3 regions of the Pseudomonas sp. B1-22 genome follow, and region 1 is predicted to be linked to each of the others. Evidence: predicted binding sites of a transcription regulator. Region 1 holds the regulator's gene; each other region holds the start of a gene.
What was found. The regulator sigma-54, encoded in region 1, starts transcription at its own class of promoters, with help from an activator protein. The targets are predictions, from matches to a motif close to ANTGGCATNNANNTTGCTNT.
Positions count from the first base shown of each region.

Region 2: the regulator sigma-54 is predicted to act here: its motif matches at 699-718, upstream of flgB (flagellar basal body rod protein FlgB).
Region 3: the regulator sigma-54 is predicted to act here: its motif matches at 1,109-1,128, upstream of ACQ5BL_RS23260 (pilin).

Region 1 is NZ_JBCHVH010000006.1:173,195-175,438, forward strand. Features, by position in the region: gene ACQ5BL_RS22830 (RNA polymerase factor sigma-54) at 34-1,536, shown strand; gene hpf (ribosome hibernation-promoting factor, HPF/YfiA family) at 1,615-1,923, shown strand; gene ptsN (PTS IIA-like nitrogen regulatory protein PtsN) at 1,933-2,244, shown strand, end outside.
Region 2 is NZ_JBCHVH010000002.1:272,075-274,318, reverse strand. Features, by position in the region: gene flgB (flagellar basal body rod protein FlgB) at 758-1,165, shown strand; gene flgC (flagellar basal body rod protein FlgC) at 1,171-1,611, shown strand; gene flgD (flagellar hook assembly protein FlgD) at 1,628-2,244, shown strand, end outside.
Region 3 is NZ_JBCHVH010000006.1:277,017-279,260, forward strand. Features, by position in the region: gene ACQ5BL_RS23255 (Wzy polymerase domain-containing protein) at 1-484, opposite strand, end outside; gene ACQ5BL_RS23260 (pilin) at 637-1,062, opposite strand; gene pilB (type IV-A pilus assembly ATPase PilB) at 1,287-2,244, shown strand, end outside.

The DNA of each region.
Region 1 (2,244 bases):
CTGCGCCAGCGAACAAGGTGCCTAGTTCCAGCCATGAAACCATCGCTCGTCCTCAAGATGGGCCAGCAGCTGACGATGACTCCGCAGCTGCAACAGGCCATCCGACTGCTCCAGCTCTCCACGCTGGACCTCCAACAGGAAATCCAGGAAGCCCTGGAGTCCAACCCGATGCTGGAGCGCCAGGAAGAGGGCGAGGATTACGACAACAGCGACCCCATGGCGGACGGCGCCGAGTCGGGCGCCAACGGCGCCACCAGCAGCTCCCAGGACAGCTTCCAGGAAAGCACCACGCCCAGTGCTGACAGCCTCGATGAGGACCAATGGGCCGAGCGCATCCCCAACGAGCTGCCGGTCGACACCGCCTGGGAAGACATCTACCAGACCAGCGCCAGCAGCCTGCCCAGCAACGATGACGACGAGTGGGACTTCACCTCCCGCACCTCCGCAGGTGAAAGCCTGCAGAGCCACCTGCTCTGGCAGCTCAACCTGGCACCGATGTCCGATACCGACCGCCTGATCGCACTGAGCATCATCGACGGCATCAACGACGACGGTTACCTCGAAGAATCCCTCGACGACATCCTCGCCTCCATCGACCCCGAACTGGGCGTGGAGATGGACGAAGTGGAAGTCGTCCTGCGCCGCGTGCAGCAGATGGAGCCGGCCGGCGTCGGCGCGCGCAACCTGCGCGAATGCCTGCTCCTGCAATTGCGCCAGATGCCGGCCAACACCTACCTGCTGGCCGAGGCGCAGAAGCTGGTCGCCGACCACCTCGACCTGCTCGGCAGCCGCGACTACAGCCAGCTGATGCGGCGCATGAAGCTCAAGGAAGACGAGCTGCGCGAAACCATCGAACTGATCCAGTCGCTGCATCCGCGCCCCGGCTCGCAAATCGAGTCCGGTGAAGCCGAATACGTGGTGCCGGATGTCATCGTCCGGAAACATAACGAACGCTGGCTGGTGGAGCTGAACCAGGAAGCCGTGCCGCGCCTGCGCGTCAACTCGCAATACGCGGGCCTGGTGCGCCGCGCCGACTCCAGTGCCGACAACACCTTCATGCGCAACCAGCTGCAGGAAGCGCGCTGGTTCATCAAGAGCCTGCAGAGCCGCAACGAGACGCTGATGAAGGTGGCGACCCAGATCGTCGAACACCAGCGCGGCTTCCTCGAATACGGCGAAGAGGCGATGAAGCCCCTGGTCCTGCACGACATCGCCGAAGCCGTGGGCATGCACGAGTCGACCATCTCGCGTGTCACCACGCAGAAATTCATGCACACCCCACGTGGCATCTTCGAGCTGAAGTACTTCTTCTCCAGCCACGTCAGCACCTCCGAGGGTGGCGAATGCTCGTCCACGGCGATCCGCGCGATCATCAAGAAACTGGTCGCGGCGGAAAGTCCGAAAAAGCCATTGAGTGACAGCAAGATCGCTGGTTTACTGGAGGCACAGGGCATTCAAGTGGCACGTCGCACCGTCGCCAAGTACCGGGAGTCCTTGGGGATTGCTCCCTCCAGCGAACGCAAGCGACTGGTATGACGTTGATCCACGCCAAAGTGTTCCGGCGGCAGGCCATCTAACCTGCCACTTATACACGGGCAATAAGGAGAAAGCGGTATGCAAGTCAACATCAGTGGACATCAACTGGATGTGACCGACGCCCTGCGCGACTATGTCGGCGAAAAACTCGGCCGACTGGAGCGCCATTTCGACAAGATCACCAATGTTCAGGTCATCATGGAGGTCGAAAAGCTAAAGCAGAAAATCGAAGCCACCCTGCACATCGCAGGTGGCGAAGTAGTGGCCTGTGCCGAACATGAAGACATGTATGCGGCCATTGACCTGCTCACCGACAAGCTCGACCGCCAACTGATCAAGCACAAGGAAAAATACCTCGAACGCCAGCAGGGTGTTGGTGTTCGTTAACCCCTCCCTATGATTCGACTCGAGCAAATCCTGACCCCCGGCCGTTCCCTGGTGAACGTGCCGGGCGGCAGCAAGAAACGCGTCCTTGAACAAATCGCAAACCTGGTAGCTCGCGAGCTGCCAGGTTTCGACGCGCAAGACATTTTCGAAAATCTGGTGGCCCGCGAACGCCTGGGCTCCACCGGATTCGGCAATGGCATCGCCATTCCGCACTGCCGCCTTCCCGGCTGCAAATCCCCTATCAGTGCCATCCTGCACCTGGACGCCCCGGTCGACTTCGACGCCCTCGACGGCGCGCCGGTCGATCTCGTATTCGTCCTG
Region 2 (2,244 bases), on a different contig from region 1:
GGGTGGAGCGAAGCGATACCCATCACGGCGGATAACGCTGCGCGTTATTCGCCCTACAAGAGCATCGCGGACAGAGTCCGCTCCTACGCGGGCGCTCAGCATTAGTGTTTTCCGGTAGGAGAGGAATCCATCCGCGAGGGATTTCGCGGGCATGGCCCGCTCCTACGGGAGCCCCTCCGCTCTGGCTTTAGCTTTGGCTCTTGAGGACTTCCAGAGAAATATCTGCACACTCCGAGCGCCCCTTCGCGGCGGGCCCCTGAAACTTCGATGGAGCGAGGGAAACGAAGCGAAGCGTAGTAACAGCCGAAGGCTGGCCCGCAGGGTGAGCGAAGCGAATCAGTCCCGCGAAGCGGGACCCGGATGATGGGGCAAAGACCTTTGGTTACTTTCTGTCGTTTGAGAAAGTAACTCGCCCGAGGGGGCGAAACAAAATCTCTCAGCACACGCCGAAGCGGCGCAGTAACTCCTAACAAGACGGCGGATAACGCCAAAGGCGTTATGCGCCCTACGAAGAGAATTGCATCGCGGACGAAGTCCGCTCCTACGAAAAGCGACCGCGAGCGGCAATGATGGAGGATGGCGGCAAGCTTGCCGCTTTCTCCCCGGCGGCAAGGAAACCGGTTGCCGCTTGCCGCTGTTTGCCGCCCATTGCCGCTCCCGATATATGATCAAGTCATTGATTTTAAAGGATATATAAATCTGGCACGCACCTTGCTGAAGTGTTGGCAGGCCCACACCGGCAAACAGGTTCGCGATCATGAGCATCAGCTTCGACAAAGCCCTCGGCATCCACCAGCAAGCACTGAGCTTCCGCTCCCAGCGCGCTGAAGTCCTGGCCAACAACCTGGCCAACGCCGACACGCCGAACTACAAGGCGCGCGACCTGGATTTCGCCTCGGTGCTTGCGGCCCAGTCCGACAAGATGAAGAACGGCACCTTCAATGCCACCCGTACCAATGCGCATCACATCGCCGCTGGCGGTTTCAGCATGGGCGAGGATGCGCTGAAGTACCGCACGCCGTTCCAGCCCTCGATGGACCAGAACACCGTGGATGAGCAGATCGAACAGTCCAACTACGCGGAGAACTCCGTGCAGTTCCAGGCTTCGTTCACCTTCCTCAACAACAAGTTCAAAGGGCTGATGAACGCCCTGCGCGGGGAGTAATCGCCATGTCGCTTGCCAGTGTCTTCAACATCGCCGGTACCGGCATGAGTGCCCAGAGCACCCGTCTGAACACCACCGCCTCGAACATCGCCAACGCCGAGACCGTCTCCTCCAGCGTCGACAAGACCTACCGCGCGCGTCACCCGGTGTTCGCCACCATGTTCCAGCAGGCCCAGGGCGACCAGGGTTCGCTGTTCGCCGACACCGACCAGTCCGGCTCGGGCGTGCAGGTGCTGGGCGTGATCGAGGACAAGAGCTCGCTGATGCCGCGTTACGAGCCCAACCACCCGGCCGCCGACAAGGACGGCTACGTGTACTACCCGAACGTCAACGTGGTGGAGGAGATGGCCGACATGATCTCCGCCAGCCGTGCGTTCCAGACCAACGCGGAAATGATGAACACCGCCAAGCAGATGATGCAGAAGGTCCTGACCCTGGGTCAGTAAGCGCTGAGGAAGCACGATGAGCATCGACAACAGCAGCATCAACGGCTCCAGCTCGGTTCTGGACCAGTATGCGATCAACAAGGACAGCAGCAGCGGCTCCGCGGGCGGCAATAGCAAGCTCGGCAAGGATGAGTTCCTCAAGCTGCTGGTGGCGCAGATGAACAACCAGGACCCGATGTCGCCCCAGCAGAACGGCGAGTTCATTGCCCAGCTGGCGCAGTTCAGCACCGTGGAAGGCATCCAGTCGCTGAACAGCAGCATGGACAGCATGCTCTCCAACTACCAGTCGTCCCAGGCGCTGCAAGCCTCGTCCCTGGTGGGGCGCAAGGTCATCGTGCCGACCGACAAGTCGATGGTCGATACCTCCGAGACCTTCAAGGGCACCTACACGATGCCGATTTCCACCGCCAACAGCTGGGTCAACGTCTATGACGACAAGGGCGCCCTGGTGAACCGTGTCGAGATGGGCCAGCAGGCGGCCGGCAACGTCAGCTTCATGTGGGACGGCAAGGATTCGAGCGGCAATCTCGCGCCGCCGGGGCGCTACAAGTTCGAGGCGCAGACCAACTACGAAGGCAAGACCTACGCCCTGACCACCTTCCTGCCGGCCAACGTCGACAGCGTGACCCTCGG
Region 3 (2,244 bases), 100 kb from region 1:
GCACCAGGATCCCCAACCCCTCAAGCGCGAGCCATTGATACAAGGACAACCCAGTAGACAGTATCGAAACGAGAATAAAGCTTGCGAACAAACCATCTACAATCCGATGGGACTCTATCAATTGTCTCTGCTGCCCCAAGGACAAGGCAACTGCAAAAGCCAGAATAAAGCCCACAACCAGAAAAGACTCCTCCGGAATTAGAAGAACCCCAACTGCTGCTTGAATCAGAGGAATAACAGATAGACAAAAAACAAAGAACGCTTCGCGAGTAACAACCCAACCTCGAGACGAAGAAAAGAACAATAGAACTACTAACGGCAGCAAAACAACCACCGCCATAGTGTCATTGTAGAAGGTAGTCCACGGATCCGTGTGCGTAGGCAGCAACCAGGGGAGCGAAGCGACGACCACCCAAAGAGTTCTGCCGAGCATCGAACGGCTGGCCCCTTCCTCCCTCACTCCGTTCACGCTATACAACATCATCCCCCTAATCCAATGCGACCGAAATTAAACTCCGGACACACACGTGCGGCGAGCCATCCCATAAAGCTCCATCGCACTAGCAGCCAGAACCTGATCATAAAAAAGAAGCGACCCGAAGGTCGCCTCTTTAAGCCACAAGAATCAAAAAACTATCAAGGACGACACTCGGAAGGAACATACTTCGTATTGATGCCGTTTACCGAGCATTTCCAGGTCAACTGGCCGCTACCATTAGAATTGGGGGTAGGCTCAAGAATGATGTCACCAGTCGCCCCCGGAACAGTCGAAGTGGCGGTGATTTTACCGGTCCCATCCTCAATAACGATATCAGAGACGTACTTAGTAGCACCAGGGAAGGTATAACCGGAATTCGAAGCAGTCAGAGAGGTCAGCCCACCGAGAGAAGAACTGGTTTCAGCCACGGCCAGCTTTGCCGGGGCAGTCATTACAATGACTTCGCTGATCTTGGCGCGAGTGGTGTAATCCTGATAAGCCGGCAGGGCGATGGCGGCCAGGATGCCGATGATCGCAACTACGATCATCAGTTCGATCAAGGTAAAGCCTTTTTGAGCTTTCATAGTTCTCTCCAGTTGTTAGATACGGCCCAAGGACCTGATTCCTGACCAAGCAGATTCCATGCCAAGCTTCAATGCCCTCAGATACGGAGCCGAGAGGTAGTTTCCGACAGCCAGCAGCGAAATTACGCACGAAGTGACAAATTTTGGCAGCACCCGCTACCTAATTTGGCACCTCCCCCTAACTGCGTTATAAGATTTTGAACTCTCCATCCGGCTACTTTCCCATGAACGATCAAGTCGTCCTGTCCGGCCTTGCCCGGCAGTTGGTGCTTTCTCAACTGCTTGATGAGAACAGCGCTCGACAAGCACAACTGCAGGCGCAGCGCAACAAACTGTCGCTGGTGACCTACCTGGTGCAGAACAAGCTGGTGAAGAGCCGCCCGCTGATGGAGCTGGCCGCCGACCAGTTCGGCGTTGCCTTCTGCGACCTGGCCAGCCTGGACAAGGAGAGTTTCCCCAAGGAACTGGTCAGCGAGAAGCTCGTGCGCCAGCACCGCGTCCTGCCCCTGTGGCGCCGGGGCAACAAGCTTTTCGTCGGACTCTCGGACCCGACCAATCACCAGGCGATCACCGATATCCAGTTCAGCACCGGACTGACCACCGAAGCCATACTGGTCGAGGATGACCGGCTCGGTGATGCCATCGAAAAATTCTTCGAGAGCGCGACCGGCGGCCTGGACGAACTGGGCGACGTCGACCTGGAAGGTCTGGACATCGAAGACGGCAACGCCGAACGCAAGGAGGAGGCTATCGGCGGCGACGCCGACGACGCCCCGGTGGTGCGCTTCGTCAACAAGATGCTGCTGGATGCCATCAAGGGAGGCTCGTCCGACCTGCACTTCGAACCCTACGAAAAGGTCTACAGGGTTCGCTTCCGCACCGATGGCATGCTTCAGGAAGTGGCCAAGCCGCCGGTCCAGTTGGTCAGCCGCATCTCTGCACGCCTCAAGGTGATGGCCGGCCTGGATATCTCCGAGCGCCGCAAACCCCAGGACGGCCGCATCAAGATGCGCGTGTCCAAGACCAAGTCCATCGACTTCCGCGTCAACACCCTGCCCACGCTATGGGGCGAGAAGATCGTGATGCGTATCCTCGACTCGGCCAGCGCACAGATGGGTATCGATGCCCTGGGCTACGAGGAAGAGCAGAAACAGCTGTATCTCGCGGCACTGAAGCAGCCGC